Regions from separate parts of the Fictibacillus arsenicus genome, predicted to be linked through region 1. Evidence: riboswitches for the same ligand, from Rfam matches in the RefSeq annotation. Region 1 holds a riboswitch; each other region holds the start of a gene.

What was found. A riboswitch is a leader RNA that binds a small molecule or an ion and turns the genes downstream of it on or off. The one in region 1 is predicted to bind S-adenosylmethionine.
Region 2: another riboswitch for S-adenosylmethionine. It lies ahead of sfnG (dimethylsulfone monooxygenase SfnG); the one in region 1 lies ahead of ABE41_RS00055 (methionine ABC transporter ATP-binding protein).
Region 3: another riboswitch for S-adenosylmethionine. It lies ahead of metK (methionine adenosyltransferase); the one in region 1 lies ahead of ABE41_RS00055 (methionine ABC transporter ATP-binding protein).

Annotation. Positions count from the first base shown of each region.
Region 1 is NZ_CP016761.1:7,435-18,488, forward strand. Features, by position in the region: gene serS (serine--tRNA ligase) at 1-975, shown strand, start outside; tRNA gene ABE41_RS00050 (tRNA-Ser) at 1,205-1,297, shown strand; SAM riboswitch class I at 1,775-1,882, shown strand; gene ABE41_RS00055 (methionine ABC transporter ATP-binding protein) at 1,950-2,963, shown strand; gene ABE41_RS00060 (methionine ABC transporter permease) at 2,956-3,618, shown strand; gene ABE41_RS00065 (MetQ/NlpA family ABC transporter substrate-binding protein) at 3,634-4,449, shown strand; gene ABE41_RS00070 (deoxynucleoside kinase) at 4,693-5,361, opposite strand; gene ABE41_RS00075 (deoxynucleoside kinase) at 5,358-5,999, opposite strand; gene ABE41_RS00080 (cysteine hydrolase family protein) at 6,117-6,719, opposite strand; gene tadA (tRNA adenosine(34) deaminase TadA) at 7,111-7,611, shown strand; RNA gene ffs (signal recognition particle sRNA large type) at 7,698-7,961, shown strand; gene dnaX (DNA polymerase III subunit gamma/tau) at 8,067-9,776, shown strand; gene ABE41_RS00100 (YbaB/EbfC family nucleoid-associated protein) at 9,791-10,105, shown strand; gene recR (recombination mediator RecR) at 10,115-10,711, shown strand; gene ABE41_RS00110 (YaaL family protein) at 10,729-10,953, shown strand; gene ABE41_RS00115 (pro-sigmaK processing inhibitor BofA family protein) at 11,032-11,054, shown strand, end outside.
Region 2 is NZ_CP016761.1:881,993-893,046, reverse strand. Features, by position in the region: gene ABE41_RS04750 (pyridoxal phosphate-dependent decarboxylase family protein) at 1-559, opposite strand, end outside; gene ABE41_RS04745 (aspartate aminotransferase family protein) at 569-1,915, opposite strand; gene sfnG (dimethylsulfone monooxygenase SfnG) at 2,245-3,333, opposite strand; SAM riboswitch class I at 3,565-3,675, opposite strand; gene ABE41_RS04735 (DUF421 domain-containing protein) at 3,819-4,520, shown strand; gene ABE41_RS04730 (GNAT family N-acetyltransferase) at 4,528-5,013, opposite strand; gene ABE41_RS04725 (alpha/beta fold hydrolase) at 5,072-5,881, opposite strand; gene ABE41_RS04720 (type 1 glutamine amidotransferase domain-containing protein) at 5,991-6,653, opposite strand; gene ABE41_RS04715 (hypothetical protein) at 6,714-6,899, opposite strand; gene ABE41_RS04710 (aldo/keto reductase) at 6,963-7,808, opposite strand; gene ABE41_RS04705 (HIT family protein) at 7,865-8,266, opposite strand; gene ABE41_RS04700 (NUDIX hydrolase) at 8,267-8,773, opposite strand; gene ABE41_RS04695 (transporter suffix domain-containing protein) at 8,974-9,210, shown strand; gene ABE41_RS04690 (hypothetical protein) at 9,232-9,732, shown strand; gene ABE41_RS04685 (MFS transporter) at 10,159-10,731, opposite strand; gene ABE41_RS04680 (FAD-binding oxidoreductase) at 10,728-11,054, opposite strand, start outside.
Region 3 is NZ_CP016761.1:2,891,792-2,902,845, reverse strand. Features, by position in the region: gene ytkD (RNA deprotection pyrophosphohydrolase) at 1-440, shown strand, start outside; gene ABE41_RS14900 (ABC transporter permease) at 448-1,254, opposite strand; gene ABE41_RS14895 (ABC transporter ATP-binding protein) at 1,220-2,011, opposite strand; gene ABE41_RS14890 (ABC transporter substrate-binding protein) at 2,030-3,034, opposite strand; gene ABE41_RS14885 (alpha/beta hydrolase family protein) at 3,141-3,938, shown strand; gene ABE41_RS14880 (TetR/AcrR family transcriptional regulator) at 3,951-4,565, opposite strand; gene ABE41_RS14875 (MFS transporter) at 4,519-5,805, opposite strand; gene pckA (phosphoenolpyruvate carboxykinase (ATP)) at 5,939-7,522, opposite strand; SAM riboswitch class I at 7,784-7,913, shown strand; gene metK (methionine adenosyltransferase) at 8,075-9,280, shown strand; gene ABE41_RS14860 (UDP binding domain-containing protein) at 9,562-9,882, opposite strand; gene ABE41_RS14855 (phosphatase PAP2 family protein) at 9,953-10,489, opposite strand; gene ABE41_RS14850 (manganese catalase family protein) at 10,611-11,054, opposite strand, start outside.

The DNA.
Region 1 (11,054 bases):
ATGCTGACGCTGCCTAACATACCTCATGAGAGTGTCCCTGTTGGAGAAACAGAAGATGATAACGTACCCGTTCGACACTGGGGTGATGTGCCAGAGTTTTCTTTTGATGCAAAAGCACACTGGGATATCGCAACTGACTTGAACATTGTTGATTTTGAACGAGGAGCAAAGGTTACAGGAAGCCGATTTGCTTTTTATAAAGGTCTTGGGGCACGTTTAGAGCGTGCACTGATCAACTTCATGATGGACCTTCATGAAGACGAACACGGGTATACAGAGGTTCTGCCTCCATACATGGTTAATCGTCAAAGCATGACAGGAACTGGACAGCTTCCTAAGTTTGAAGAAGACGCATTTAAGATTCGTGAAGAGGATTATTTCTTAATTCCAACATCAGAAGTACCTGTAACAAATATGCACCGTGAAGAAATTCTAACGGGTGAGGAGCTTCCAATTACGTATGCAGCATACAGCGCATGCTTCCGTTCTGAAGCGGGGTCTGCTGGACGTGACACACGAGGATTGATCCGTCAGCATCAGTTTAATAAAGTAGAGCTTGTACGCTTTGTTAAGCCGGAAGATTCTTACGATGAGCTTGAAAAGCTGACAGGCCATGCAGAAAAAGTACTGCAGCTTCTAAATCTTCCATACCGTGTACTAAGCATGTGTACGGCTGACCTTGGATTTACAGCTGCTAAAAAGTACGATATCGAAGTATACCTTCCAAGCTACGGTGAATACCGCGAGATCTCTTCTTGCTCTAACTTTGAAGATTTCCAAGCGCGCCGTGCTCAAATTCGTTTCCGCAGAGAAGCGAAAGGCAAGCCTGAGTTTGTTCATACATTAAACGGATCTGGTTTAGCAATCGGACGAACAGTAGCAGCAATTTTAGAGAACTATCAGCAAGAAGATGGAACGGTTATCATTCCAGAAGTACTTCGTCCATATATGGGCAATAAAGAGGTAATCAAGTAAACCAAATAGGGCTATCCAAAGTAAGTTTAACTTACTTTGGACAGCCCTAATTTTTATTTTACGGATGACTTTAACATTGGGTGAGACGCCTCGCAAAAATCTGTTGCCTGGTGCGGAAATCCACAACTTCTAATAGCGACAAAGTTTGCGAAAAAAGATTTTATTTTTTTATAAAATTACGTTGACACTATATTTACTCACATGTTATTATAGTTCTTGTCAGTCACACGGAGGTATACCCAAGTCCGGCTGAAGGGATCGGTCTTGAAAACCGACAGGGGTTTAACGACCCGCGGGGGTTCGAATCCCTCTACCTCCTCCATATACATATTTCAACCTCATCTGAGCTTATCAGGTGAGGTTTTTTGTTGTTTTTATTCATGGCTATTTTCTAAAGGATTGTTGCTTTTGGCTTTTTCTATTTTCATCATTTGCAAGTTGATTGGAGCTCAAGGTGCGTGCCTACCACCTGAGAAGCTTCTCGCTAGGTATGCGACGAGGAAGCCACATCGGTAGCATTTACTTGTAGACGCAGGAGCAAGGATACTTCCATGAAGCGGTCAGGTGGAGACTCCTAATGGCGCAAAGCGGCAGGATGCTCACCGCACGCCCCCTGGAAAGCGAGCAGCCTGGAGCGGAAAATCAACTACTTTCAATGGCAACTTAATTAACTATAAAATAATTTTTCCTTATCCTATAAGGAATGTAAGCGCTAACAATTTAAAGTATTAAAAAATATTATTGACAGAACTTTTCGACAGGTAGTAATATGTCAATTATAACTTAATCAAATAATCAACACTTATTAAGAGAGACTGAGGGATCAGGCCCAATGACGTCCGGCAACCTCCATTATGGAACGGTGCTACTTCCTGCAGAATGATTCATTCATTCTGGAAGATAAGTCGATGTATGTCTATTCGCCCTCTTCCATTGAATGAAGAGGGCTTTTTATATTGAAGGAGGACAGAAATATGATTGAAGTGCGTGATGTAACGAAAATATATTCCGCTAAAGGAAAAGACATTGTTGGAGTCAAGAATGTTTCACTCACGATAGAAAAGGGTGAGATATTCGGAATTGTCGGCTACAGCGGTGCTGGCAAAAGCTCTCTCCTCCGCTGCTTAAATTTACTAGAGAAGCCAACATCAGGCGAAATTTTAATCGACGGTGTCTCCATTACGAAATTATCTAAAAAAGAACTACGGGAAGAGCGGCTTAAAATAGGGATGATCTTTCAGCATTTTTATCTTATTAGTGCAAAAACCGTTTATGAAAATATCGCGTTTGCGTTAAAAGCTGCTGGAAAAAAGAAAGATGAAATTAATCATAAGACTCTTGAGCTCTTACAGATGGTAGGGTTAGAAAATCAAAAGGATCAGTATCCGGCTCAACTGAGCGGCGGTCAAAAGCAGCGGGTCGGAATTGCACGGGCACTAGCCAACGATCCGAAAGTTTTGCTTTGTGATGAAGCTACTTCAGCTCTTGATCCCAACACGACAAAAGCTATTCTTTTACTTCTGCAATCCATCAATAAAAAGCTTGGCATCACAATTGTCCTAATCACACATGAGATGGAAGTCGTAAAAGAGATTTGTCACCGGATGGCAGTGATGCAGGATGGAGAAATCATCGAGACGGGTGATGTTTATAATTTATTTGCACATCCGGAGAAAGAGTTAACGAAAACGTTTATAAGCAGTGTCATACAGATGAATCTTCCGGAACCGCTATTAAAAGGGCGTAAAGGAGTGGTGATTAAAATTCATTTTAAAGGCGCGATTGCAGAAGAAGCAGTCGTCTCTGAACTCTTCCAAAACTTTAAGGTAAAAGGAAATATTCTTCACGGAAAGATTGAATACATCCAGGAAACGCCGCTCGGGATTTTTATTATGGAACTGATAGGGGAAGAGGCAGAAGTTAAGCGTGCCATAGCTTACATTAAAGACCGAATCGAAAATTTAGAGGTGGTGAAACAAGTTGCTTGATTCTTTGTACAGCATCCTGCCAGATTTGAATAAAGCATTTTTTGAGACATTGTATATGGTCGCGATCTCTTTAGGTGTTTCTCTGATCGTCGGCCTTCCATTAGGAGTAGCCCTGTTTGTTACAGACAAAGGATTATTGTTTGAAAACGTCTGGATTAAACAAATTGCAGGTATTTTAGTTAATCTGATCCGATCAGTACCTTTTATCATTCTTCTCGTAGCTCTGCTGCCTTTAACTCAGCTGATTACGGGTACGACGATCGGTCCAACTGCAGCGTCAGTATCATTGTCTGTAGCCGCTATTCCATTCTTCGCACGTCTAGTCGAAACCTCATTAAGGGAGATCGATAAAGGTGTGATTGAAGCGGCGGTTGCCGTAGGAGCAACGCCATGGATGATCATCCGAGAAGTGCTGCTTCCTGAAGCGAAACCTGGAATCGTTCAAGCGATTACGGTCACAGCAATAAGTTTATTAGGCTACTCTGCAATGGCAGGTATTGTAGGTGGCGGAGGAATCGGTGACTTTGCGATTCGATTCGGCTATTACAGATACGACAACACAATAATGTTTACAACGGTTGTTCTGCTGATTGTCATTGTGCAGCTTATGCAGGTTATTGGTGACGGAGTAGCTCGAGCGGTAAATAAAAGATAAAAAAGGGGATTCAACATGAAAAAAATAATACTTACACTATTCACTGCAATTGCTGTACTGGTTTTAGCTGCTTGCTCTTCCACATCAGGGGCATCAAAAGATAAAGAAGTTACCCTTGGAGCAACTGCTGGTCCTTACACAGATATGGTAAACAAAGCGATAAAACCCTCTTTAGAGAAAAAAGGCTATAAAGTAAAGGTTGTTGAATTCAGCGATTATATCCAGCCAAACTTAGCGCTTTCTAAAGGTGACCTCGATGCAAACCTTTTTCAGCACAAAGTGTATATGGAAAATTTCGCAAAAGAAAAGAATCTTAAGCTTTCTGAAGTTGTAATTGTTCCTACTGCCCCAATGGGACTGTATTCTAATAAGTTTAAATCGATAGAAGAGATAAAAGAAGGAAGCACGCTTGCGATTCCTAATGATCCTGTGAACTTAGCACGTACGTTAATCATGCTTGAAGATGCTGAACTTATTACGATAAAAGAAAACATCAATCAGCTGACCGCGTCCGAAAAAGATATTAAAGACAATCCGAAAAACTTAAACTTTAAACCGTTAGAGGCAGCCCAGCTTCCGCGTGCCGTACAAAGTGCGGATGTTGCTGCGGTGCCAGGAAACTTTGCACTCGCTGCAAAAATGGATCTCCTGGACGCGCTTCAGCTTGAAAATATGCCTGATACGTATCGGAATCGTGTAGTTGTGAATACAAAAGATCTTGAATCGGCATTTGCAAAAGATATAAAAGAAGTAGTGGAATCCAAAGAATTTGAAGAAGTAATCGATAAAGAGTTCAAAGGCTTCGGCAAGCCTGAATGGATGAAAAAATAATTTTTCGTAGAAGTGGTTGATTTCCACTCCAGGGTATTCGCTTTCCGCGGGGCGTGCGCTGAGCCTCCTTGGTGCTATGCACCATTAGGAGTCTCACCTGTCCCGCTGATCCCGCAGGAGTCTCGCACCTTGCGCTCCAATCAACTTGTCACTGATGAACATTCAAACATCAATCCTTTAGAATAGAGCCAAAGATAAACAAAAGCCCCAGCTCAAATCATATTGAGCAAGGGGCTTTTTACCTTATAAACGAACTTCTCTTTTCGCTTCGATTTTTTGTGCAATTTTCCCTACGATATGATCGATCGATTCAGGGTTTTCTCGAAGGTCATAGTCGTTAATGTTTACACGGAGTACCGGACATGAGTTAAAAGATGCGATCCACTTTTCATAGCGGTCGTACATTTCTTCCCAATACGATACAGGCGTCTCCTGCTCCATCTTGCGTCCTCGCTTTTGAATACGAGCTAAAATGTCATCTAAAGAACCTTCCAGATAAATCAAACAATCCGGCTGAGGGAAGTAAGGTGTCATCACCATTGCTTCAAAAAGGTGGGTATATGTATCATAGTCTACCTCGGACATATTCCCTTTATCATAATGCATGCGGGCAAAAATGCCTGTATCTTCATAGATGGAACGATCCTGAACGAATCCACCGCCATAATCAAACATTCTTTTTTGTTCTTTAAATCGTTCAGCTAAAAAGAAAATTTGCAGATGGAAGCTCCATCGTTTGAAATCATGATAGAAATTTTCTAAGTATGGATTGTTGTCGACCTTTTCCATTGATGTGCGGAAATTTAATTTATTTGCAAGAGCGTTGGTCAATGTTGATTTACCTGCACCAACCATACCTGCTACTGTAATTACAGCATCATTTGGAATGCCGTATTGGATGAGCTTGTTCATTTTGCAACTTCTCCTTTTTTCAAAGTTGCATCTATTAAGGATAAGATTTTCTCTTTATCCGTTTCATACGCAACAAAATCTAACTCGTCTCCATTGAAAGTCAGCACCGGAATTTCAGGATGCTGTCTTTTAAAGGCGGACATGAATGTATCATAGTCAGCAGCAAGCTGTTCTAAGTATGCAGGCTCCATGTTTTGTTCAATAAACCGCCCGCGCTTTCTAACGCGTTCTAACAAAGTATCGAGGCTGGCATTTAAGTATATGATCATGTTCGGTACAGGCATATCTTCTGTTAAGATATCAAAGCACTGCATGTATTTATTGTAATGACGGTCTTTTAGCGTACGACCGGCAAAGATTCTGTTCTTAAAAATATGATAATCGGAAACGACAGGTATTTGTTTCGCTAAATATTGATCTTGAATATCTTCAAGCTGTTTATACCTGTTGCATAGAAAGAACATCTCGGTTTGAAAACTCCACTCATCGATATCGTCGTAAAATTTTCCGAGAAAAGGATTCTCTTCTACAATTTCCTCTAATAATTGAAATTCAAAGTGCTCAGCAATGGCTTTTGCCAATGATGTTTTCCCTACGCCAATCGGCCCTTCAACCGCGATAAAGGGGGTTGAACTCATCTTCCTTTTCCTCCCTTTCTGTTAACAAAACGAAAAATTACAGACAAAGAATATTGTAGCACACGTTTGGAAAAGGTGGATAGATTATCGGTAAAATTAATCGATAATCACAACTTCTTAATAGATTTTTCTTTGTTTGCTTTTATTAGCTTGCTCGATTATTGCAGTTAGATCTAATTCTTCACTAAGACTTATATCGGCATCAAGTGTTTTTTTCATTAATATTAACGCTCTTTCATTGTCTTCTTCTATATTAGATGCTGTACAATCAGATGGTGCATATATATCGAATCCGCGCATATAGGCGTCATTGGCTGTAAAGAGGACACAGATATTACCTGCAACTCCGCAAATAATCAGTGTTAGGACGTTAAGATCGTTTAATAAAGTGGATAAAGGCGTTGAAAAGAATCCAGAGTGCTTTGGTTTTATTACGAAATAGTCGTCATCGTCTGGCTGCAGCTTTTTTACGAACTCCCCGCCATCTTGTTGCATGCAGTACTCGACGAGTTTTTGTTTATCGGACTGCCATTGTCCGAAATTATCATTTACATAAATAACAGGTATCCCTTCTTTTTTTGCCCGTTTTTTTAGTTTTGATATTTTTTCTGCGATAGGAGCAGATGTTTTTAATAATAGAGGAGCTTCAGGAAAATTAAAGTCATTAATTACGTCAATAATAAGCATGGCGACAGGGATCTTGTTTTCATTCTGAGTCATAGATGTCCCTCTCCTTTATTTTTTATATATGTTCTTTTATAAAAGATTGTTGCTATAAATTAATTTCTTACTTTTCTTCATTGTTAAGTTGATTGGAGCGTAAGGTGCGAGACTCCTCGAAAATGAAAAGTCACATTTTCTTCGTGCGATGTTACGCTGTCGAAGCCTTCCTTGTCCTGCGGGACAAGCGGTCAGGTGAGACCCCGCAGGCGCATGTGCCGAGGAGGCTCACCGCCCGCCCCGCGGAAAGCGAGCATCCTGAAGCGGAAATCAACAACTTACAGAAGCAACAAAGATTGCGATAACAGTTTTATAAAATGATTCCTTTCTTTATTATTTACAAAACCTCTTGTATAATCTCTTAAAACTAAAACTTTGGAGCGGAACGAAAATGGAGATATTAGAAAAAGATGAGTATTTTATGGAACTTGCATTAAAAGAAGCGGAGAAAGCGGCTGAAATCGGTGAAGTCCCGATCGGTGCTGTATTAGTAAAAGGTGAAGAGATTATTTCAAGGGCTCACAATTTGCGCGAAGTCGAACAAAGAGCCATCGCCCATGCGGAATTATTAGCGATCGATAAAGCTTGTAAAGAAATTGGCGCCTGGAGACTCGAAGGGATGACGCTATATGTTACGCTGGAACCTTGTGCGATGTGTTCAGGTGCTATCGTTCTCTCGAGAGTGAACAGAGTCGTATACGGAGCAAAAGATCCAAAAGGGGGCTGTGCGGGTACATTGATGAACCTTTTACAAGAAGACCGCTTTAACCATCAATGTGAAGTAGTATCGGGTGTAAAAGAAGAAGCATGCCGAGAAATCCTTTCAACCTTTTTTAAAAACCTCCGAGATCGCAAAAGGAAAGAAAAGGAAGAGCGGAAGAGAGAGCTTTAAGGCTTGTACGGTTGATTTTTAATGACAGGCATAGTATACTAAATCTTGCACATTTGATTGTGCATCTAACAATGTTATACACTTTGTCGCGCTAGATGGGGAGGTAGCGGTGCCCTGTACTCGCAATCCGCTGTAGCGAGGTTGAATTCCTCTCCTCGGTTAGTTCAACGTATGGCCGACGGACGTAAGTGGTGTTGATGTCCGGGTCCTGCGCAACGGAGACCCATGAACCCTGTCAGGTCCGGAAGGAAGCAGCAGTAAGTGGATCACTTCGTGTGCCGTGGGGCAACCTGGACTGAGCTAACTGCGTCTGTACGCATAGGTTGACTATTCCAAAGAGAGGTGCGCGGCATTCTAATATATAAACAATAACTCATCCTTGTCTCAGGGGTGAGTTTTTTGTAATGTTTCAGTATAATAAAGAGAGAATGAAGTGATTTTAGGGAGGCAAAGGGATGAGTTATCAGGCACTCTACCGTGTATGGAGACCGCAAAGCTTTGAAGATGTGGTCGGGCAGGAACACATTACGAAAACGATTCAAAACGCCTTGATGCAGGACAAGCTTTCCCATGCCTACCTGTTTTCAGGACCACGAGGAACGGGAAAAACAAGCGCAGCCAAGATTATTGCTAAAGCCGTTAACTGCGAGCGTGCTCCAGTGTCCGAGCCTTGCAATGAATGTGATGCATGCAGAGGCATAACGAACGGAACCATTTCTGATGTACTTGAAATCGATGCAGCTTCAAACACAGGCGTTGATGATATTCGTGACATACGGGATAAGGTTAAGTTTGCTCCTTCATCGGTAACGTACAAAGTCTATATTATTGATGAAGTACATATGTTATCCACTGGGGCGTTTAATGCTTTATTAAAAACGCTGGAAGAACCGCCAAGTCATGTTATTTTTATTTTAGCAACGACAGAGCCGCATAAAATCCCAGCTACGATTGTTTCAAGGTGCCAGCGCTTTGATTTTAAGCGGATTTCATCTCAGTCTATTATCGGACGGATGAAAAAGGTCGTCGACGCAAACGGGACAGAAGTCGAAGAAGAAGCATTGCAATTACTGGCTCGTGCTGCTGAAGGCGGTATGCGTGACGCATTAAGTCTGTTAGACCAGGCAATCTCCTACAGCGATGAGAAGGTACGGGTAGAGGACGTTCTATCTGTAACAGGATCAGCTTCCCAAAAGCATCTTTCAGATATGGCAGAAGCATTTTTAGAAAAAGATGTCTCCAAAGCTCTCACGATTTCATCAGATCTTTTACAAGAAGGAAAGGATCCTGTCCGTTTCTTAGGAGATCTGATCTATTACTATAGAGACATGCTTCTGTATAAAGCGGCGCCTCAGCTTGAAGAGCTATTGGAGCGTGTTTCGACAGATGAGTCGTTTGAACATCTAGCCTCATCGACTGAAACAGAAAGTATCTATTCGATCATCAGTCAATTGAACCAGGCTCAGCAAGAGATGAAATGGACCAATCATCCTAAAATCTTTTTAGAAACTACGTTCATTAAAATATGTTATCAAAAACAAGCAGGTGGTTTGGCACAGGCGGAGTATCCTTCTGTTGAACCTCTTTTGCAAAGAATTGAACAGCTTGAGCAGGAACTATCTAAGATGAAGCAAGGCGGATGGGCTCAAAGCGGCTCTAGTTCTTCCGAGCAGGAAACACCTAAAGAAAAAAGGGTTATTCGAACACAAGGCGGAGCATCCCATGGTCAAGTAAAAGAGATGCTGAAAAAAGCAAAAAAACCAAACCTCGTGCAATTAAAAGGCATGTGGGACGAAATTTTAGATAAGATCCGCTCGGAAAAAGTAAGCGCCTATGCACTGCTGTCTGGAGCAGAACCAGTAGCATGTTCAGATCAATTATTCCTGCTATCATTTCAGCACGAAATTCACAGGCAGATGGCTTCACAAGATAACAACAGAAGCTATGTTGAAGGGGCAGTTTATAGTACAATAGGAAAGAACCTGTCCATGCTGTCCATTTTGGATCCGGAATGGCAGAAACTAAAAGCTGAATTCATTAAAGAGCAACAGCAAGGCCAGCCGTCTGCTGAAGAGCAGAAAACAAAAGATGATCCACTTATTACAGAAGCGATCAAATTGGTTGGCGATGATTTAATTGAGATAAAAGAAGAAGAGAACGAATAAGGAGGAGTTTTAAGATGAAAGGCAACATGAACAATATGATGAAACAAATGCAAAAAATGCAGCGTGATATGGCAAAGGCTCAAGAGGAGTTAAAAGATAAAGTAATCGAAGGTACTGCTGGCGGCGGAATGGTTACTGTTAAAGCTAACGGCCATAAAGAGATCGTTGATATTGTGATTAAAGAGGAAGTTGTAGACCCGGATGATATTGAAATGCTTCAAGACCTTGTGTTAGCGGCTACGAACGATGCACTTAAGAAAGTAGACGAAATGGTTTCACAAGACATGGGCAAATTCACTAAAGGGCTAAACATTCCTGGTTTATTCTAGGAGTTATTCATGTATTATCCTGAACCGATATCAAAACTGATTGAAAGCTTTATGAAATTGCCGGGCATCGGACCGAAAACGGCGGTTCGCCTGGCATTTTTCGTATTGGATATGAAAGAAGATGACGTTCTCGACTTTGGCCGTGCGCTGGTCAATGCAAAACGGCAGCTAATCTATTGTTCCAATTGTTTTCATATTACTGACCGTGATCCTTGTATGATCTGCGATGATTCTAGCAGAGACCGTTCGACTATTTGTGTCGTACATGATTCAAAAGACGTTATCGCAATGGAAAAAATGAAAGAATTCCGAGGTCTTTATCACGTTCTTCACGGAGCGATCTCTCCTATGGATGGTATTGGTCCTGAAGACATAAAAATCGCTGAGCTCTTAAAACGTTTGACTGACGAAGGAGTTCAGGAGATTATTATGGCGACGGATCCAAATATTGAAGGAGAAGCAACGGCTATGTATATGGCACGGCTTCTAAAACCCACAGGTATTAAAATTACCCGTATCGCTCATGGACTCCCAGTTGGCGGGGACTTAGAATACGCGGACGAAGTTACACTATCCAAAGCGCTTGAAGGCAGAAGAGAAATCTAACTAAAGGGGTTTGCTACATGTTTTTTTCCCGTAAAGGGCGCTTGAAGCGGTCCGGAGATCAACAGTTGCTCCAAAGTCTTGATGAATTAAAAATAGAATGGATGCATCAGAAAGAAATGGTGGAACGCAGTGTCGAACCATCAGAAGAAGTGATTTTTAAACTTCAATTAGCAGAATCTAAATATTTCTTCTTATTAAAAGAAGCTAAAAAAAGAAATGTAACGACCAGCAGATTAAAATAACTGCTGGTCTTTTTTATGGACAACTCCCATACAATGACTAGTAAATAAAACTGGATGTATGTATAGGAGGTTTAAACAGTGGAGCCTATTACTGTAATCGC
Region 2 (11,054 bases), 870 kb from region 1:
CAGGCGGAAGACCTTCCATCTTCACGTTCCAGCTCCACTCTTTTTCGCAGAAATGGTCACGTGCTAACAGTAATCCCATATAGTTGGATTGTGTGCCTCCGCTTGTAAATGTGCCATCTGCCGTATTCGGAAGTCCCAGTTTTTCGCTCACCCACTGGATCAGCCGTTCTTCCAGGTACGTGGCGCTTGAGCTTTGATCCCAAGAATCCATCGATTGATTTAGTACACCGATGATCAGCTCAGCTGCAACTGCTGGAATAAGCGGAGGACAATGAAGATGCCCTATACTTGTCGGGTGTGATACGTGTATGCTGTTTTTAACGATCTTTTCTTTCACTTCTTCAAGGACCATGAGAGGATCATCTCCATCTTTTGAAGCGATAGGCATGGCAAGAATTTCTTTTTCAATGTCATGTGGATGCTTTCCGTTAAAGGCATCTGTATTGTTTTTATAAAATTGGCTCAGCAAATGCTGTGATTCAAACAGGATGTGCTGAAAACTTTGCAATCCTGCTTCACTGTTATTTAGAAAAAAACGGTCAAAATCAGTTGTGTTCATTCTGCACCCCTATTTGAGCGCGGCTCTTACCGCATCTGTAAATATCGCTATCACATCATCCAGCTGTTCTTCAGTAATGATAAGTGGCGGCAGGAATCTGATGACACTTCCATATCTGCCTCCGACTTCCAAAATCAAGCCTCTTTTAAAGCATTCTTTTTGAATGCGGCTCGCTAGTTCAGGATTTGCCGCAAATGTTCCTTTTTGCCCCGACGGGATTTTTGGATTCACAATTTCTGCCCCAACCATCAATCCACGTCCGCGGACATCACCGATCTCAGAAATTTCATTTTGAAGAATAGTTAGTTCCAGCATGAGCTTTTCACCGAGCTCTTTCGCATGCTGTGATAAGTTGTTTTCTTTGATGTATTTGAGAGTAGCTGTACCAGCGGCCATCGCCATCTGATTACCACGGAACGTTCCGATATGTGCTCCTGGTGCCCATTTATCCAGTTCACGGTCATAGATCACAACGGATAATGGCAAACTTCCGCCAATAGCTTTTGATAAAACAACAACATCAGGAATGATGCCTGCATGCTGGAAGGCAAACAGCTCGCCTGTACGGCCAATACCTGTTTGAACCTCATCGATAATAAGCGGAATATTGCGCTCTTTCGTGATTCTGCGTATTTCACGGAGCCACTCAACCGGTGCAGGGATGGATCCGCCTTCACCTTGTACGACTTCCAAGATCATTGCTGCTGGAGGCAAGATTCCGCTTTCCGGATCATATAAAAGGTTTTCGATATATTTGGCACTGATCTTATGAGTGTCATCTCCACCCATCCCAAATGGACAGCGATATGCATACGGGTAAGGCATGAAGTGAACATCTGGCATTAGCCCTTGAACATTTTGTTTCGGCCCTAAGTTACCGGATAGAGCCATCGTTCCATGTGTTGCTCCGTGATACCCACCTTGGAAAGATAGAATGCTTCTTCTTCCCGTCGCTGTTTTTACGAGTTTGATCGCAGCTTCAATCGCATCTCCGCCAGTTGGTCCGCAAAATTGAATCTTTGCTCGTTTCGCGAATTCTTCTGGTAAACTATCAAACACTTCACTTACGAATTCTTCTTTTACTGGCGTCGTTAAATCCAGTGTATGTAATGGACGCTTGTCATGTAGCACTTTTTCAATCGCATCGATCACAACCGGATGATTATGCCCAAGTGCCAGCGTCCCTGCCCCGGCCAGACAATCTATGAATTTTCTTCCATCTGCATCTTTTACATAGATTCCTTCAGCTTCTTCTATAGCAATCGGTATGCGTCTAGGGTAGGATCTCGCGTTTGATTCCCGTTTTTCCTGCTGCTTCAGATAAAGTTCGTTCATTTCCATTTGTAAGGTGCTCATGTTTGCTCCTCCTTGAGATTTTGATTGAATTTAGATTACTGAAAATGATTCTCATTATTAATTACATGTATAACCTTAAATGATAATGATTATCATCGTCAATGATGAATTTTCCCTAAGTTCTTTCCATAAATTTTTAAGGCTGGTAGTGGCGCCTGGGTCTTAAGTCTTACAAACTGAAGAAGAACTACGATTTTAACCCGTGAACTGAGAATTGCTTGTAAAAATTTTAGAATCACTCGTAAAATTCCAGAATCGCTCGTAAATTCTATACAATACAAAACAAAAAAGCCGCCAATGGCGACTTTTTCTCAATATTCGTATCAAATCTAAACAAGCACTCCTTCTTCCTTCAATCTGGTTTCTTTTTCTTTCACCAGCGGTATCACTTTCTCCCCAAAGTCCTTCAAATCTTTTTCATAATGTAAAAAGGCTGTCAAAACAAGGTCCACTCCAAGTTGTTTCAGCTCAATAATGCGGTCAGCTACTTGTTCAGGCGTCCCGATCAATCCTGTCTTAAATCCATCATTGTATTGGACGAGATCTTCGAATGTTGAATTTGCCCACATACCTTCTTTTTCCTTAGAAGATTGCCCCGCTTCTTTTACAGCCTCTCCAAATCCTTCAACGGCTTCAACATCAGCGTTCGATACAATATCACGCAGTACTTGAACAGCCTCTTCTTCTGTATCTCGTACAATGACAAATCCATTGGCCGCATACTTCAAAGTACGACCTTCTTTCTTAGCTAATGCTTTTACTTCTTCGATCTGATTCTTAAAACCCTCAGTCGTGTTGCCGTTCATAAAATACCAATCTGAAACTCTCGCTGCCATTTCTTTAGCAGCTTTTGAGTTTCCTCCTTGAAAGATTGGAGGGGTTGGCTTTTGAACAGGTTTCGGCTTCAAAGGAGCGCCATTTATTCTGTAAAAATCACCTTTAAAAGTTGTCTCTTCTTCTGTCCAAAGACTTCTTATAACTCTAATAAATTCTTCAGAACGGCGATATCGTTCGTCATGCTCCAGCCACGGTTCCCCGTAGCCTGTAAACTCGCCTTTAAACCAGCCGCTTACTACGTTAATCGCAGCACGGCCACCAGAGATATTATCCAGTGTAGCCATCATTTTCGCATAAACACCAGGATGCCATAGACCAGGATGAACGGCTGAAATAAGATTAATCTTTTTCGTTACACTTGCCAGTGCTGCTGCAAGTGTAGCCGCCTCCAGCTGATATTCTGCACCATAGCTGGCAAAGAATCGCGTCTGAAGAAGTGCAAAGTCAAATCCTGATTCCTCCGCGATTTGTGCATAACGTTTATTCGCTTCAAATGTCCAGTCTGTTTCCTGCGGCAGCTTAGATACGACCAAACCTCCGCTTACATTCGGTACCCAATACGCAAATTTCAACTCACTCATTTATTTTCCTCCTCAAGGATTTTTCCCTGAATTGGACGCCATTTCACTTAAAATGATAAAATATTTAAGCGATACTGTGTCCTCCTCAAGGATGATAATCGCAGCCGGGGTGAAAGTACTGCCATACTTTCACTCCTTTTTTAATGCCGTCCACCTCCTTAAAATAATAAAAACCCCTCACTCCAAGAAAAGAGCGAAGGGGTTCGAATATCGAAAAAAGTACCCACTTGCTTCTCATCTTCGGAGCTTATTCCCTAAGCTTCCCTGAAATTGGCACCGTGCACAAATGTGCTGGTTGCCGAGGCTTCACAGGGTCAGTCCCTCCACCTCTCTGGATAAGAAGAAATTCGATTAAGTTTTAATTTAAAATTGATTGTAGCATACCTGCACGAATAGTCAAACTATTTTTATAATTTATTTCTGGTTAAAAAGTCATTTTTTACGACCATACTATATGCATCAAGAATTTACGAGGTGCTAGTATGCTGGATTTTTATCAAGCTCAAGAGAATTTATTGGCGATCGAATGGATTCTAAGGGCAATCGTTGCCTTTTTCTTTATGCTGTTTGCTGTAAAATTGATGGGACAACGATCTTTTTCACAGCTTCGTTTATTAGATTTCATTATGGCTCTCATCTTTGGAAACATCATTGCCCATCCGCTTTCTGACCAGCATCTTGGGCTTAAAGGTTCTCTTATCACAATGTCCGTTCTTGTTATTCTTTATGTGACTACAACCATGACTGGCCTTCATTGGCACCCGCTAAGAAAATTAATAGATCCGGCACCTATTCCGTTAGTAAAGAATGGACAAATTTTATATAAGAACTTAAAAAAAGCCCGAATTTCAATGGATGTTTTATTTTCTGAACTGCGAAAACATAGGGTAATAGATATTCAAGAAGTCGCACTCGCTTTGTTTGAATCCAATGGCACCATTACTTCATTTTTACAGCCGCAATACCAAACCGTTATTCAAAAAGATATAAACTTGCCGCCAAAGCCATTCGATTATCCTCAGGTTGTCATTAAAGAAGGAAAAATCAATCAACAAGAACTTTTGGAAACAGGAAAAAATGAGGCTTGGCTGTTAGATCAAATTCAAAAACAGAATACTATACTGCCTGATATTCTGCTCGCAACACTCGATCATCATGAACACCTTCACGTGATGTATTACAAGTAATTACATGTTATTTTGTACTCTTTTTACGCATAGCTTTTTCCAAAGGCAAACGCCACACTTCTTCCTCTCCAGACATTAGAGTGGTCTTAATGAATCCTAAACTCTCATATAGCTTTTTTGCATGATGATTATCCTGATATACGGTTATCCGGATCTCGCAGCACTGATTAAATGACTTTCTGATCCAAGCGATCATTTCAATAATAGCTGCCCTTCCATAGCCGATTCCTTGATATTTTTTATCAATGATAAACCCGTTAATCCAGTACATATCTGATGTTTCTTTTTCATATGCATGCATAATAAAACCAACCATTTTATCTTCAGCATAGATGGCAAAGGGCAGATACTCAACATCAGGTCCGTCTGGCTTAATAACTTTGGCTAGTGATACAGCAGGAATCGGTGCAAACTTGCTTTGTTCTTCCTTTACACGCAGTCCTAATGCTTCTTCCCAATTGTCGCGAGTTACTTTTTTTAACTCTATCTTCATCTTTTATCTCCTAAATTGTACTTTCCTCTTTTTTCTATATAGAACTGCTCGTTCCTCCTTATCCAATAAACTGGACAATTTCTCTGTTAACTTCTTCCCACTCTTCCCAGAACAGCCCATGACCGCTGTTATTTATCGGAACAAGTTTGGAATTTCGTATTCCTTTCTGCATCGCCAAAGCTAAAGGATATGGACAAACCTGATCATGAACACCATGCAGAATAAGGGTCGGGACTTGAATTTTACCTAGATCAGAAAAAAGCGATTCATCACGCAAAGAGCCTAAGACTGCTGCAGTCGAATATCCTGCAGCTTCTAAACCTAACTGAAAGAACCAGTCGGAAAAAGGAGCCGTTACATATTTAAAGAAAAAAATATCACCGAATCCTTGAAGCATTTTAGGCCGATCTTTATACGTATCAGAGATAAAAGTGTTAACTTCTTCAACGGTATGACCGAATGGGAAATCAGCGCGCTTCGTAAAACTAGGAGCTGCAGCACCAAGCAAAGCAAGTTTTGAAACCCCAAAGCTATTATGTCTTGCCATATACCTGATTGAAATCGCCCCACCAACAGAGTGCCCGACAAGCGTGAAATCCCGTAATTTCAATGTCTGAACAACTGCATAAATATCATCTGCCAATCGATCATATGAATAGCCCGAGTACGGTTTATCGGACTTGCCGAATCCTCTAAGGTCAATGCCGATACATCTAAAACCCATCGATGGCAGCTGATTAAACTGATACTCAAACAGCTTGTGATTCGCAGGCCATCCATGAATAAAAAGAATTGTTTTTTCAGCGCCAGGGTTAACATCTTCCACATAAATCCTGACGTTCTCCTCAACTCTAATATAGTACCCCACAAGAATTCCCCCATTTTAAAATGTCTTTAATAAAATACTCACATTTTTTTAATGGGTGAATAACTAAAAAAACAACCAGCAGAAGCCGGCCGTTTTGTAAATTTATATATTACTTCTTATCAAGGACTTCGATCATGCGAAGCGCTACACTTCTGCTGGACTGCGGGTTTTGTCCGGTAACAAGATTTCCATCTGTAACGGCAAAATCTTCCCATTTACCAGCTCTCTGAAATTCTGCACCAAGCTCACGAAGTTTTGTTTCGAGCAAGAATGGCACTTCTTTCGTAAGCTGCATTTCTTCTTCCTCTTCATCGGTAAAGGCTGTAACGATCTTTCCTTTTACAATAGAAGATCCATCTTTCAGTGTCGCTGTTGTAAGTCCAGCAGGTCCGTGACAAACACTGCCGATCACCTTATTTGTCTGCGCCATCTGGCTTACCACTTCTTTTAGCGCATCACTTTTCGGGAAATCAAAGACTGTTCCATGACCGCCAGGCAAGAAGATCGCATCATAACTTACTGCATCGTCTGCACTAAGTTCAGCTGTATCCTCCAGAAGTGATAATGCCTCCTTATATTGATCTTGTTCGACTTCTTCTAAGCTGTTGGGATCTAAAGGAATACTGCCGCCTTTAATACTTTTGACTGTAATGTCATATCCTTTATCACGAAATTCATTATAAGGGACTGCAAACTCTTCGAGCCAGAGACCTGTTTTGTTATTTCCGATATTTTGGTGGTTTGTTACGACAATCAATACGCGTTTTGACATGTTAGCACTTCCTTTCTGTCATCTACGTATATCATTTTTCCCGTTATTCTTTTTTTAAAACTAAGGGCATCGTCTAATCTGATCTTTTTTCTCTTTTAAATAGGCGTTTGGCACTTCCATCAAGCCTCCTTCATCTCCTTCATAACCGGTTTCTGAAACTTCAAATATAACGGAATCTGCTTTCACCTCTATTACCTTGACTTTGATCTCTTCAAAGATAAATTTATCTCCTGCAGTAAAATTCATATATCCACCTCATTTTTATGGATAAAAAAGCAGCCCCTCATTTGAGAAAGACTGCATTTGTATTTATTCAAACTGCTTATAAAATTCTGGATCGTCAGGATCAGCACCGTTCCGCTTGTCCTGATTAAGGGCGGAGATCCGCGTCATATCTTCATTCGTCAGCTCAAAATCATAAATATCAATATTTTCTTCAATACGGTGTTGCGTTATCGATTTTGGAATCGTTACAACTCCATTTTGGAGATCCCATCTTAAAATGATCTGTGCAGCGGTTTTATTGTGCTTATCAGCAATTTCTACTAAAGTTGGTTCCTCAAAAATTTCACCTTTTAGCAACGGACGCCAAGCCTCAAGCTGTATTCCCTGCTGTTTGCAGTATGTTAAAAGATCTTCTTGTGTCAGACGAGGATGATATTCCACCTGGTTCACCATCGGCTTAATCTCTGCATCTGCTATTAGATCTTCAAGATGATGCTGCTTGAAGTTACTTACACCAATAGCCTTTGCTCGGCCCTCGTTATAAATCTTCTCAAGAGCTTTCCATGTTTCCTTATACTTGCCAGGAACAGGCCAGTGTATGAGGTAAAGGTCAACATATTCCAGTCCAAGCCTTTCTAAACTGGCATCAAAAGCCGCTAGTGTTTCGTCAAACCCTTGATCTGAGTTCCAGACCTTTGTCGTGATAAAAAGGTCTTCTCTCGGTACATCTGACTCAGCGATAGCTTGCCCGACTCCTGCTTCATTGTTATAAAGACTGGCTGTGTCGATGCTTCTATACCCTGCATCAAGTGCCCATTTAATGGACTGGATGACTTCATCACCATCTTCTGCTTTATAAACACCTAAACCAACCCAAGGCATTTGAACACCGTTATGCAGCACCGCTCGATCATGAACACTCGTAACCATAAACGAATCCCTCCTTAGTCACCATTGTGGCACACTTTATCTAACAGATAAAAAGATTAGACTCCATGTAGCTTATCCGCTGTTTCAGCTAATCTCTTATGAGCACCATCCTGAATCGTTGATTCACTCCACGTAAACCCGTCATTTTCATACCTTGGAATAACATGCATGTGAAAGTGAGTCAGATCACTAAATTTTCCCCCATTTTGGTTAATTGTAATCCCATCCGGTTTTAAACAAGTGTTTAACTTTTCAGAGATCAGTTTGGCTGCATTCATAACGGCAAGTGTTTCTTGGTGCGTTAATTCAATAAGTTCTCTTACGTGTCTTTTCAGTAATATTAATGTATGCCCTTCATTAAAAGGATCAATGTCCAGAAAACAACGAACAAGTTCATCTTCATATACGGTATGTACAGGCATTTTAGCATTTGCTAAATCGCACCCTAGGCAACTCATTTAGATCAATCCCTTCAATCGTGCAAGCAGCAATCCATGCGCCAGCTCACTATCTTTCCAGATGCCTTGCTCAATATTGCGAAAGGCCCGCTCTATAGGAATATGAAAAGCTTGAATAGAAGCTTCTTTTTTCTCCAGTTTCTGCGACCTATATTCAAGAATGTCTTTCGTAAAATATACATGTGTAACGCAATTACTGTAGCAAGCACTCGGCTGAATGCTGCCTAAAAACATAGCATCCCCGCATACAATACCAGTTTCTTCAAGCAGCTCACGTTTCGCTGCTTCCCCAGGTTCTTCATTAACGTTTATACCCCCGCCTGGAAGCTGGATGATAATTTCTTCTACCGCTGGCCGAAACTGACTGATCAATATTAAACTATTATTTTCAAGGGCAACCATTACAGCTGCTTCGTGTGGTATCTCTTTTAAAGTAATCTTGCCAAACTCATCTTCAAAAACTTCTATCTCTTTATCTTTGCTTTGATATACAAGTTCTTTCTTCAATCGGTCCCCCACCTTTTATAACAGTGTCCTCTTAACATTATCCAAAGTTGGAAAATTTTACAACTAAGAATAAATTGGGAATTTTGACAAGTCTTCTTGTGAAAAAAACAAGCGGTTTTATACTATAAATGGATATGAGGGAACTTTTATGAAGACTTTTTCGTATTAACTATTAGACATATATAAAGGAGTTTTCAACCATGAAAAAGAAAACTGGAATTATATTTATCATACTCTCATTTGTCCTATGGATTTTTATTCCCATTATTCCCTTTTTATCATTTAGTGCTGCTGCCAAGACAGGCATCGTGAGTGGATTATTTATTGGAGGAGAAGTCTTCTTCTGGCTAGGTGCGCTTTTAGCCGGGAAAGACATTGTGAAAAAGTTTATCCAAAAATATTGGCGTAAGAAAGAAAGAGAGGATGATCTCTCTTAATGCCATTTAGGAGGCTTTTATATGAAAAGGTTGGCTGGAATCGTTACTTTGCTGTTTTTGTTCGGTTGTTCATCTCCTTCACCAGAGCTTGAAAGTTTAATGAAGGAATACCCTGACATACAAAAAGAATTGCACACTCTTCCAGACGAAGAATTATCACAAGTGAAAATTCCCAGCCATTTGCCCTTCATACCTGATTCAATCTCCTCAACAGTTGAAAAGAATGCCGGATTTCAGCCAAGGTTTGCAGAAATCGTATTCCATAAAGACAACAATGCCAGTTTAACTGCTACTACCTATTTTAATAGAGTTGAAAATATTGATCCTGACTTACCCTTGTCATTCAAACTAAAAGATGGTTCGATTGCAGATATGAGAATGAATCATGTGGATACGCGGGAATTAGTCTGGTCGGAAAAGAATCAGAAGCTGACTTACAAGATTACATTGAATGTTGTTCCGCAAACGAACAATCCATGGACAACAGAAGATATGATAAACATTGCAGAATCCATGAAATAAGGAGCTAAATATGGAAGAAATCCTTCTAGGTTTTATTTATACTTTTTTGATTGTCATCTCTTTTGAAACCATTTTTAGCAAAATACTCAATAATGCTTAGTCATCAGCTTGCTTTTCTTGACTGCTTTCTGATAGATTTGCTTTTGGATGTTTATTAAATGGGCAACGTTGAATAGTTGATTGGAGCGCAAGATGCGAGACTCCTCGAAAATGAAAAAATCACATTTTCTTCGTGCGATGTAACACTGTCGAAGCCTTCCTTGTCCTACGGGACGAGCGGTCAGGTGGAGACTCCTAATGGCGCAAAGCGGCAGGAGGCTCACCGTACGCCCCGTTGAAAGCGAGCAGCCTGGAGTGGAAATCAACTACTTCCAAGAGCAACAATTTTTGCGAAAACAGCCTCCTTTTATACTAAAGCCCGTCAGCTTATGGCTGCACGGGCTTTTCTTTCATTTGGTCCGTCAAAATGTAATCAGATCTCATTAAGATCACAGCAGATATCATATATAAGAATGAAGCGATATAAAAAAGGCTTCCAATCGTCAGGAAATCTATTAAATATCCAGTTGCCATTACCGCAGCAGCTCCCCATACACTCGTCCATAAATGGTAGTTTCCTATTTTCTGTCCAGTATGTTTTCCAGCTGTTTGCCTTGCAAGAGCTGTCTTTTCAGTGGTTTTCTGTACCGCTCCTAAAATACCCATTATGATTTGTAAAATATAAAGCGCTGAGATGGTTTCAATAAGCGGAACAATAATCATTACTCCAGCCATCCCCCACGTATATAACAGCAATAATGAACGGTCTCCTATTCTATCTGATAGTCTTCCGATTATAGGATGAATCAGTGCTGCTGTAAGTGCAAAGAGTCCATAAGCCAATCCAAATTGCGAGTAGCTGTCACCAATATTCCTTATAAGAAGCAAATAAAAAGGAAACACCATAGAGCTAGCCGTCATTAAAATACTCTGCGATGCTACGAATGTTCGATAGTTCATTGTCCATACCTCTCATAGAACAGATTTTTAAAGCGTTCTTCGGGATCAAACTCTCTTTTCTTTTTTAAGAATTCATCAATTCGGGGATATGCCTTTTCTAACTGTGCTCTTGTTGGATAGGAGTAGTACGGCAGATAATAACTTCCATCATGCTGTAAAGTTATATCTATCAGCTTTTGTATAATTTTTTCTGTTTTCTGGATATCTTGTTTTGAACGGCCTTGATTGATCAGCATGACGAGAGCAAACATATCGTCCTTCGCATAAGAGAGAACCGCATCCTCGTCATGGTCTACATATCTTATTGTTATGTTTAATAAATT
Region 3 (11,054 bases), 1.2 Mb from region 1:
TACAATTGTCGTTTTCTGACCACCCATTTTCTGATACTCCAATGCATGTGTGGTGTATTTGTAAATTTAAAGACCAATGGTTATTAACCGAACATCCAAGGCGAGGTATAGAGTTTCCCGGTGGAAAAGTAGAGCCAGGTGAAACGGCAGATGAGGCAGCAGTCCGAGAGGTTTATGAAGAAACGGGAGGTCGAGTTTCTGAATTAAAATACATTGGCCAATATTACGTAGACGGAAAAGGCGGAAAAATCATAAAAAATATCTATGTGGCTAACGTAGATAAAATTTTATTGAAACATCGTTATTTTGAAACGAATGGTCCAGTCCTGATGAGTCAACTTCCTGAAGATGTAGCAACCAGCAAAGCCTTTAGTTTTATGATGAAAGACCAGGTATTGTCAGAAAGCATGAGGTACGCTCTCGAACATTCCCTGGTCTGATCAGAGTTTATGAATGGTGCTTTATAAGTTTGCTCTCCAGGTACTCGACTCCTTGATACATTACCGTAGCCATTAAAGCAATGATTAAAAGGCTCATTAAAACAAGTGTAAAATTGAACACTTGGAATCCGTAAATGATCATGTAGCCTAATCCTTGTTTTGAAACAAGAAATTCGCCAACAATAACACCCACCCATGATAATCCGACGTTTACTTTCAGGGATGAAATAATACTTGGAAAACATGCGGGAAGGATAACCTCTTTAAAACATTGTTTTTTATCTCCGCCAAACGAACGGACAACTTTAACATAGTTTTCATCAACGTTTTGAAAAGCCGTATACACGACAAGTGTTGTGATAATAACCGAGATGAGAATGCCCATTGCTATGATCGATCCGAAATTAGGCCCGATCGCAACTATCAGAATAGGACCTAGGGCAACTTTCGGCATAGCATTAAGAACTACGAGATATGGATCTAATACTCTTGATAAGAAAGGGGACCACCACAGAATTGCGGCTAATAAGGTCCCGAACAGAGTCCCTAGAATAAACCCAAGAACAGTCTCTCCAAGAGTAAATGCAACATGGATATAAAGTGAGCCGTCACTTGCCTTCTCTAGAAACAGAGACCAGATTTTAGATGGAGAACTAAAAAGCAATGGATTGATCCAGCCTTGTTTTGAAGAGATTTCCCACATCGAAAAAAAACTTAGAAAAATGAGCAGCTGGACAATCCGGATGTTTCGTTTTTCTTTTTTTATGGATAAAAGAAACTCAAGATGTTTCTTGTTCGTGATCGTTTTGCTCAATGTGCTCCAACTCCTCCCATATTTGCTGAAATGTTGCTGAAAAATCAGGGTGCTGTCTCGCTTCGAATGGCAGGAGGCTTTTTAGAGTTTCTGGAATTTTAAATGTGCGGAAAATACGGCCGGGATTGCTTGATAACAATATGACATTATCACTCATCGCAATTGCTTCTCCAATATCATGGGTAACAAGAATTGCCGTTTTACCGTGTTCTTTTAGAGTAGAAGATACTAAGTCTTCCAGCTTCAGTTTTGTTTGGTAATCTAAAGCTGAGAATGGCTCATCAAGTAAAAGCACCTTAGGCTGGGTTGCTAAAGTTCGAACAAGTGCTACCCTTTGCCTCATTCCGCCTGAAAGTTCTGAAGGGTATTTACTCTTTGTATGTTCAAGTCCGATTTCTTTTAATAAACGGTAGGCCGCTTGAATGTGTTCGGCTGTATATTGATTTCTGAGCTTTAGGCCAAGCGTAATATTATCTTCAATTGTCTTCCATGGAAAAAGATAATCTTGCTGAAGCATATAGCCAATCTTTGGATGCGGCTGATTGACTGGCTGATTGTTAACCATAACCGATCCAGCGGTTGGGATTAGAAGACCTGCGATAATAGATAGCAAGGTGGATTTTCCGCATCCGCTTGGACCGAGAATGGAAGTGAACTCTCCTTCATTTATTGAAAGTGAAATATCTTCTAAGGCCGTTGTGGCGGATGTTTTTGAAAAGTAAGTTTGACCTACTGATTTTAGCTGCAAAAAAGCCACGACGATTCCTCCTGTACTTTATTTAATAGCTTTCTTCGCTAACGTTGTATCAACGAGAACATCATAATCGATCTTTTTAGGAAGTTCACCAGCCTCTTCCATTATGGTTTGCAGATTGTTCCACTCTTCTTCATCCAATATCGGATTTAATGCAAAGCTATGCTGGCTCTTATAACGATCGACTACTGTTTCAATTAATTCGACAGGGGTATCTTCAAAATATGGTGCGATGACTTCAGCAATTTCAGCAGCTGAATGGTTTTCTACCCATAACTGAGCTTTGTATAAGCCTTTTGTGAATTTCTCAAGAGTTTCTTTGTTTTCTTTCATGTAACTTTCTTTTGCCATGAAAGTCGTGTAAGGTATTTTCCCCGATTCTGCCCCAAAGGAAGCAACGATGTGACCTATACCTTCTTGTTCAAAAAGACTTGCTTGAGGTTCAAACAATTGAACGTAATCACCTGTACCAGAAGCAAATGCATTAGCGATATTGGCAAAATCGATGTTTTGGATCATTTTCAGATCATTCTTAGGATCGATCCCGTGTTTCTTAAGGCCAAATTCACCAGCCATTTGAGGCATACCGCCTTTACGCTGGCCTAAGAATGTACTTCCTTTTAACTGTTCCCATGAAAAGAAATCGGGCTTTTTGCGTGCCACTAAAAAAGTGCCATCCGTTTGCGTAAGCTGTGCGAAGTTGATTACAGGGTCTGTAGATTCTTGAGCGTGAACATAAATCGTTGTTTCTGAACCTACAAGTGCAACATCAGCACCGTCTGACAGTAAAGCAGTCATCGTTTTATCTCCGCCCCAAGTTGTTGTTAACTCAACGTTAATCCCTTCATCTTCAAAAAAACCTTTTTCAATGGCTACATATTGAGGGGCGTAAAAGATGGAGCGGGTAACCTCTGCTATACGGACTTTTTCTTGTTTAGAACTGGAAGTGCTGCAGCCAGCCAGAAGCAAGGAAAAGGCAAGCAGGAAAGTAAACAGTAAAGTGAATTTCCTTTTTATATGTTTCATTGCAATCCTCCTGCACAAATAGGGATGAAGTCATGACTTTTATGTAATAATGTATGTGATTACTGAAAATGTGTGTTTACCCACTAAATAAATAAGGAGTGTCGGAATGAAACGAGCAAAAATCATAGAATGGCAGCGATTTCCTTCCCCACATCCAACCATTAGATTGTATGTTGTAACGTACTTAAATGACGGATTGAGAATAAAAGGTCTGGCTGCTCTGCCTGAGGGAGAAGGCCCTTTTCCGGGATTTCTCTATTTAAGAGGCGGTATTAAGTCAGTTGGCATGGTTCGTATCGCGAGGATTATTCAATTCGCATCACAAGGATTTGCAGTTATGGCTCCATATTACAGAGGAAACTTGGGTGGAGAGGGAAACGAAGACTTTGCTGGTAAGGATCGTACAGATGCCTTTGCTGCATTTGAAGTGCTGAAACAATTTCCAAAAGTTGATGACAATGAAATCCACGTGTTTGGCTTTTCCAGAGGCGGACCGATGGCATTGTTTACTGCCATGAAGTACCCTGAAATCAAATCTGTAGTTACTTGGGGCGGTGTAACAGATATGGCTGTCACTTATGAGGAAAGAGAAGACTTGCGGCGGATGATGAAGAGGGTAATCGGCGGCACCCCAGAAAAGTATCCTGAAGAATACGAATGGCGGTCGCCCTTGTATTACTGTAGTGAATTGCAAGTCCCTCTACTGTGTATCCACGGAATGAAGGATGAAAATGTGAGTGTACAGCACACACTTAAGATTGAAAAAAGGTTAGGAGAACTCGGGAAACCATGTGAAACTTGGATCTATCCCGAATATACGCATTACTTCCCGCCAAAAGAAAACAGAAAAATAACATATGCGCTATGTGAGTGGATGAAGGAGCAAGGAAAAGGAGCTGAATGAAAACAGCTCCTTTTATTGATGTTTTACACCTAACATACTGGCTAAATGAGACAAGAAGATATCAATTTGAGCGTTAAAGTTTAAATCTTTTTTATTAAGGAAGATTGTGGCTATATTTATCCCATCGTTAAAGGTTATAAAATACCTTGCGATTGTATCTAAAGGGTATTTGGGGTTGAATTCACCTTTTTTTACGCCTTCATCAAATAAATTCATAAGGTGTTCAATGGCAAATTCATATCGTTCTTTCATGTAGATTTTTTTCTCGGGCAGCAGTCTATTGATTAAGAAGTATTCGATTTGTACAGCTCCAAACAAATCTTCTGTATCATCAGCAGATTTATAATCTTCAAAATCCTTTACCAATGAATTCCAGATTGAAGGATGTTTAGCTATATCTTTAATTTCTTTACTGTAAGTCCGATTTGAATCTTCTAATATAGATAAAAACAAGTCTTCCTTACTAGAAAAGTATGAATAAACACCGCCCCTGCTTAAATCGACTGCATCAATTACATCTTGCATGACAAAGGCTTCATATCCTTTTTTAATAAATATCTTTTTTGCAGCCTCCAGAATGCTACGCTTCCGCTCTTCTTTGTGGCTCTCCGTTACTTTCGGTGACATATGGTTCTCCTTTTTTCCTTTTAGACTGTGCTCTTAAAATAAAAGCTATCACACTTATAAAGCACAATCCACTAGATGTAACTATAAAGATAGGGATTACTCCGAATAAATTTGCTAAGAATCCACCAGCAATAGGACCGACTAAAGAGGAAAACGTCATGATGCTTCCGATTGTACCGAATGTACGGCTGGTCATGTGTTCTGGAGTTAGTTTTAATACATTGGACTGAAAGGGAATAAAAACATAACCAGCTCCAACACAAGCTAAAAATGTTATAGAAGGTGCCCAAAACATAGGATTGGAAAGATTATAATCAGTAAGGATAGCTAGACTTCCAAATCCTAAACCGAGTGTGAATATTCCTCCTGCCATAGCCTTAATTGCATTTTTAATTTCAAACTTACTCAAGATGATTCCAGTAACTAAAAATCCTGCTCCAGAAGCGGTCATAACAGTACCAATTAATCGTGGTGATACTTCTTTTAATTCTCTAAAGAGAGTAACGAACTGTGAATCTGACATCTGAATAACGAACATGGTAACAGCCATTAAAAGCGTTCCGTACATAATAGCAGGAATACCCTTAATAAATGAGAGGCCATCAAGCATTTCTTTGATAAAGTTCTTCTTTAGCTTATTCTCTTCGTGTTCTTCATTTAGAATTTGTGAAGGGTTTGCTGGAATCTTAAGCAGGAGAAGAACGGATAGTAAAAAGGTTATTGCATCAAGAAAAAAGATGATCTTGAAATTCCATAGTGCAAGAAGAAGGCCGCTTACTGCAGGTCCGATTATTTTCGTGCCGCTCTCAATTATGGAACTGATTGAGGCAGCTTGCTGCATGTGGTGATCAGGCACAATTTCTTTTAGCTTTCCGTTTTTGGCCGGTGTAAAGAGAGCCGAAAAAATACCTAAACCAAATAATAAAGTATACACATGCCAAAGTTCATTAGCAAAAACGAGACCAAAAATAATGAAACCTCTTGCCGTATCAGAAATAATCATAATGTATTTGCGTTCCCAACGATCAGCCAAGACACCTGCTACAGGTCCTAGTAAAGTCATTGGGAGGGCAAGAGATAAGATTATTAACGAAACTTGTAGTGGTGTGGCTTCCCATTTAAGTCCCACAAGCGTAAATACAGCAAGAATTGACAGCCAGTCTCCAAGATTGGAAATCAGTTGAGCAGAAATTAAAAATTGATAAGGTTTGTTTTTTAATAATTTTTCCGATTGTTCCATGTAATCAGCTCCCAGTTTTTAAAGTGACATCCATGTCGTTATTATAAATGACATCCATGTCACTTTACAACTGTTTTTTCTAATAAATACCAAAAACCCTCCCGCTGGATAAGGGAGGGTTGATTTAAGATGATTAAGCGAGTGGTCCTGCTTGCGTGATTTCAGAAGAAACGGATTTGAATTTTTCAAAGTTAGCATTAAATTTAGCAGCAAGTTCTTTTGCTTTTATATCATACTGTTCAGGGTTATCCCATGTTTTCTTTGGCTGAAGAACTTGGTCAGGGACACCAGGGCAATGTGTTGGAATGTGAAGTCCGAATACAGGATCTACAACAGTTTCAACAGATGTCAGTTCACCCTCAAGTGCCGCTTGAACCATAGCACGAGTGTAAGATAAATTCATACGGCTTCCGACACCATATTCACCGCCAGACCAGCCTGTGTTAACAAGGAATACTTGAACATTATGCTGATCGATTTTCTTGCCTAGCATTTCTGCATAAACAGTTGCAGGCAACGGAAGGAATGGAGCACCAAAACATGTTGAGAAAGTTGCTTGCGGTGAGGTAACTCCTCTTTCAGTTCCAGCAAGCTTGCTTGTATATCCAGATAAGAAATGGTACATCGCTTGTTCTTTTGTTAATTTACTGATTGGAGGCAATACTCCAAAAGCATCAGCTGTTAAAAAGATAATTGTATTTGGATGACCTGCCACACTTGGCTGAATGATGTTTGGAATGGCATCAACAGGATATGCCGCTCTTGTATTTTCAGTTAATGTGGAATCCTTATAATCCGCAATACGAGAATCATCATCGATCATTACATTCTCTAATACACTTCCAAAACGAATGGCATTCCAAATCTGCGGCTCTTTTTCTTTGGAAAGATCGATTGTCTTTGCATAGCATCCGCCTTCGACGTTAAATACTCCAGTGTTAGCCCATCCGTGCTCATCGTCTCCGATTAAGCGTCGGTTAGGATCAGCAGAAAGTGTTGTTTTCCCTGTTCCGGACAAGCCGAAGAAAAGAGCTACATCACCTTCGTTTCCAACGTTGGCTGAACAGTGCATAGAAAGGATCCCTTTTTCAGGAAGCAAGTAATTCATAACAGAGAATACTGATTTTTTAATCTCACCAGCGTATTCTGTACCGCCGATTAATACGATTCGTTTTTCAAAAGAAATAATAATAAACGTTTCAGAGTTTGTTCCATCATCAGCAGGATTTACTTGGAATCCAGGAGCTGAAACTACTGTAAATTGAGATTCATGTGAAGCAAGTTCTGTTTCATTTGGACGCACAAACATTTGATGTGCAAATAAATTGTGCCATGCATATTCGTTAATAACTTGAATAGGAAGACGGTACTCTTGATCTGCCCCTGCGAACCCCTTAAATAAGAATAACTCTTCTTTAGTGCCTAAGTATTGAAGTACTTTTTTATATAATTTATCAAAGTTTTCAGGTGAAAATGGTTTGTTTACTTTGCCCCAGTCAATGGATTTTTTTACGGATGCATCTTCAACAATAAATTTATCCTCAGGGGACCGGCCTGTGTATTTCCCCGTGGTTGCTCGAAGTGCACCTGTAGAAGTAAGAATGCCTTCTTTTCTTGTTAATGATTTCTCTACTAAAACCGGAACAGGCAAGTTCTGGTGAGTTGTTTCACGGGTCACAAGTTCATTTAAGGTTGTCGTAAATTCCAAAGTATTCATATCAGACAGTACCATCCTTTATCCTAGAGTGATATATTCGAAAATTAGTATAACACATTAATTTAAATAATGTATACTATTTTATGAAAGCGCATCAGAAAAGTTCTTAATCCAGAAAAAAAGGCTTAAATACACCAGGAATCTCCATCATATTGAAAGCGATATCAAAAAAGTGCGAAATTCAGCTTCTTCTTATTGATATTAAAGGGATTTCTATTGACATCATAAAGTCATTGCGCTATTATATTTCGAGAACGGCTACTCTTATTCTGAGTAGGTGGAGGGACAGGCCCTATGAAACCCAGCAACCGACATGAAAGCGGAGTTTATAATCTGCTTAAAATGAAAAGGTGCTAACCTGCAAGGTGAAAATAACCTTGGACAATAAGAGGATGAAGGCATTTTTATTTTAAACCTTTTCCCTCGTGAATGATATGTGAAACAGGGAAGGGCTTTTTTTATGCCTTTTTCAAGTTAAGAACATAAACAATACAAAATAGATAAGAATAAAGTACCGTATCATACTGAAAGCAATTAAGGGAGGATATTAATTTGTCCAAAAAAGTTAGTCGTCGTTTATTTACATCTGAGTCGGTAACAGAAGGTCATCCGGATAAGATTTGTGACCAGATATCAGATGCAATTCTAGATGAAATTTTAGCTAGTGATGCTAATGCACGTGTAGCATGTGAAACATCTGTTACAACAGGTCTTGTACTTGTTGCTGGTGAGATCACAACTTCTACTTATGTAGATATCCCAAAAGTTGTACGTGAAACAATTAAAGAAATAGGATATGACCGTGCAAAATACGGTTTCGATTCTGAAACTTGTGCAGTACTGACTTCTATCGATGAGCAATCTGCTGATATCGCGATGGGTGTAGACCAAGCGCTAGAAGCAAGAGAAGGCTCTATGACAGATGCTGAGATCGAAGCGATCGGTGCAGGTGATCAAGGTCTAATGTTCGGTTTTGCTTGTAATGAAACAGAAGAGCTTATGCCTCTTCCAATCTCATTAGCTCATAAATTATCTCGCCGTCTTACTGAAGTACGTAAGTCTGAAGAAATTCCTTACTTGCGTCCAGATGGAAAAACTCAAGTAACAGTTGAATATGATGAGAACGACAAGCCAGTACGTATTGATACAATCGTTATTTCTACCCAGCACCACCCAGAGAACACACTTGAAGAAATTCAGAAAGACATTAAAGAAAAAGTGATCAAGCCAGTTGTTCCTGCTGAGTTAATTGATGAGAACACAAAATACTTCATTAACCCTACAGGCCGTTTCGTTATCGGCGGACCACAAGGTGATGCTGGTCTAACTGGACGTAAGATCATCGTTGATACTTACGGCGGTTATGCACGTCACGGTGGCGGAGCATTCTCTGGTAAGGATGCTACAAAAGTTGACCGTTCAGCTGCGTACGCTGCTCGTTATGTTGCGAAAAACATCGTAGCTTCAGGTCTTGCAGATAAAGTTGAAGTTCAGCTTGCATACGCGATCGGTGTGGCTCAGCCTGTATCAATTGCTGTAAACACTTTTGAAACGGGTAAAGTATCAGAAGAAGTTCTTGTAGAATTAGTTCGCAACAATTTCGATCTTCGTCCGGCTGGAATCATCAAGATGCTTGATCTTCGCCGTCCGATCTACAAGCAAACTGCTGCATATGGTCACTTTGGCCGTACAGATGTGGATCTTCCATGGGAGAAAACTGACAAAGCAGAAGAGCTTAAGAACCAAGCAAATATTTAATGTGATAAAACAGACTCTTGTTAAAAGGGAGTCTGTTTTTGTTTTTGGGTCTTTGAGCTGCGAAGTTTGACGAGATGTGTCGACTTGTGGTTATTTTAAAAATAACGTGGGATTATTCCATTTAACGTGGGAAAAAAGTGATTAACCATGGAATTATCGTTTCCTATACCTAAAGGGGTATTGGGAAAAGGGACTTTATTTACCCTAAACTGCCGCTAAATCTTCCCCCGATATAGCTTAAACATGAAAAAGCCTGCCATTTTTCAATGGCAGGCATCTTTTTATACAAATAGCTTATTTTTAACACCTAAACTGCTAACTTGTGGTCTTCCAATTGACTCATAATGCAAAGGATGCTGTTCAGCAGCATTTCTGACCTCTTCAAGAGTAAACATGTTTCTCCCATCAAAAATAACAGGCTGCTTCATTCTTCTGATATTTTCTGCTTGCAAAAGTTGTATAAAATCATCCCATTCAGTAACGATAACTGTAATTTCCGAATCAGTAATGGCTGATTCAAAAGTATGGGCAATTTGCACACCTTCTACGGGAAAATCTCTAACGAGCGGATCGAATGCAGTCACTCGAGCTCCCTCGTTCACGAGTTAACGATTTTTCCATTTCATAATGTTTCAGGTCTTTACGGGGAATTCCAACATAAAATTAGGCTAGCTAGGAAAAAAGCTTTACTAAGAACAATGAAACAAAGCTTGAACTTATGCCGAGAACAATCCCGGCAAGAACATCAGTAGGGTAATGAAGCCCGAGATACATCCGTGAAATAGCTACCAAGAGAGCTGCGAAAAGCAGAAACACGCCCAAAAACGGGTTTAATAGGATAAGAGGTGTCACAATAGAAAAAATGGCTGTTGTGTGACCAGAAGGGAAAGAATGATCTTTCAACGGATTGTCTCCGATATTCGTATCGGGAAGGCTCAAGTATGGACGCTTCCGAGGATATATTTTTTTCGAAATCATAACTGGGATGTGACTGATGATGAGTGAAACCATACAGACAGCTCCCCATGATTTTAAATGTGCAGGGAGGAGCAATAAAAGAAGAACAGCTGTTGAGATCGTAGCAGTTGCGCCGCCAAGATGAGTCCACACATGAAAGAAACGATCCATGGAACTTCTGTGCATTCGTCCATTAATAAGCCGGAAAAATGTGCATTCTTTTTCGTAAAGCCAATTAATAACTTTTGCCATTAATATCCCCTCTTTATTTTATAGCTTGATATGTTCATCATAAAATAAAATTGTTATGGAGAAATGAAGGCAGTGTAAATATTTATAAAAAAAACCGTCCAAAAACGCTGGACGGTAAAAATCAGAAAAATATTTTCCGGTCTCGTTCTTCTTTTAATATTTCAACAGCTTCCCGGAAACGCTGGGAGTGGATAATCTCTCTTTCTCTTAAGAAACGAAGAGAATCATTCAAGTCGGGGTCATCTGACATGTTTATAATCCATTGATAGGTAGCCCGGGCCTTTTCCTCTGCAGCTATATCTTCATAAAGGTCAGCGATCGGGTCCCCTTTTGCTGCTATGTAACTTGCAGTAAAAGGTACACCTGCTGCATTATGATAAAACAAAGCACTATCATGGTTAACGTAATGATCTTCTATTCCTGCTGCTTTTATTTGATCAGGTGTTGCATCTTTCGTCAGCTTGTAGATCATTGTTGCGATCATTTCTAGATGTGCAAACTCTTCTGTACCGATATCCGTTAATAGACCGATTACTTTATCAGGAATTGTATACCGCTGATTTAA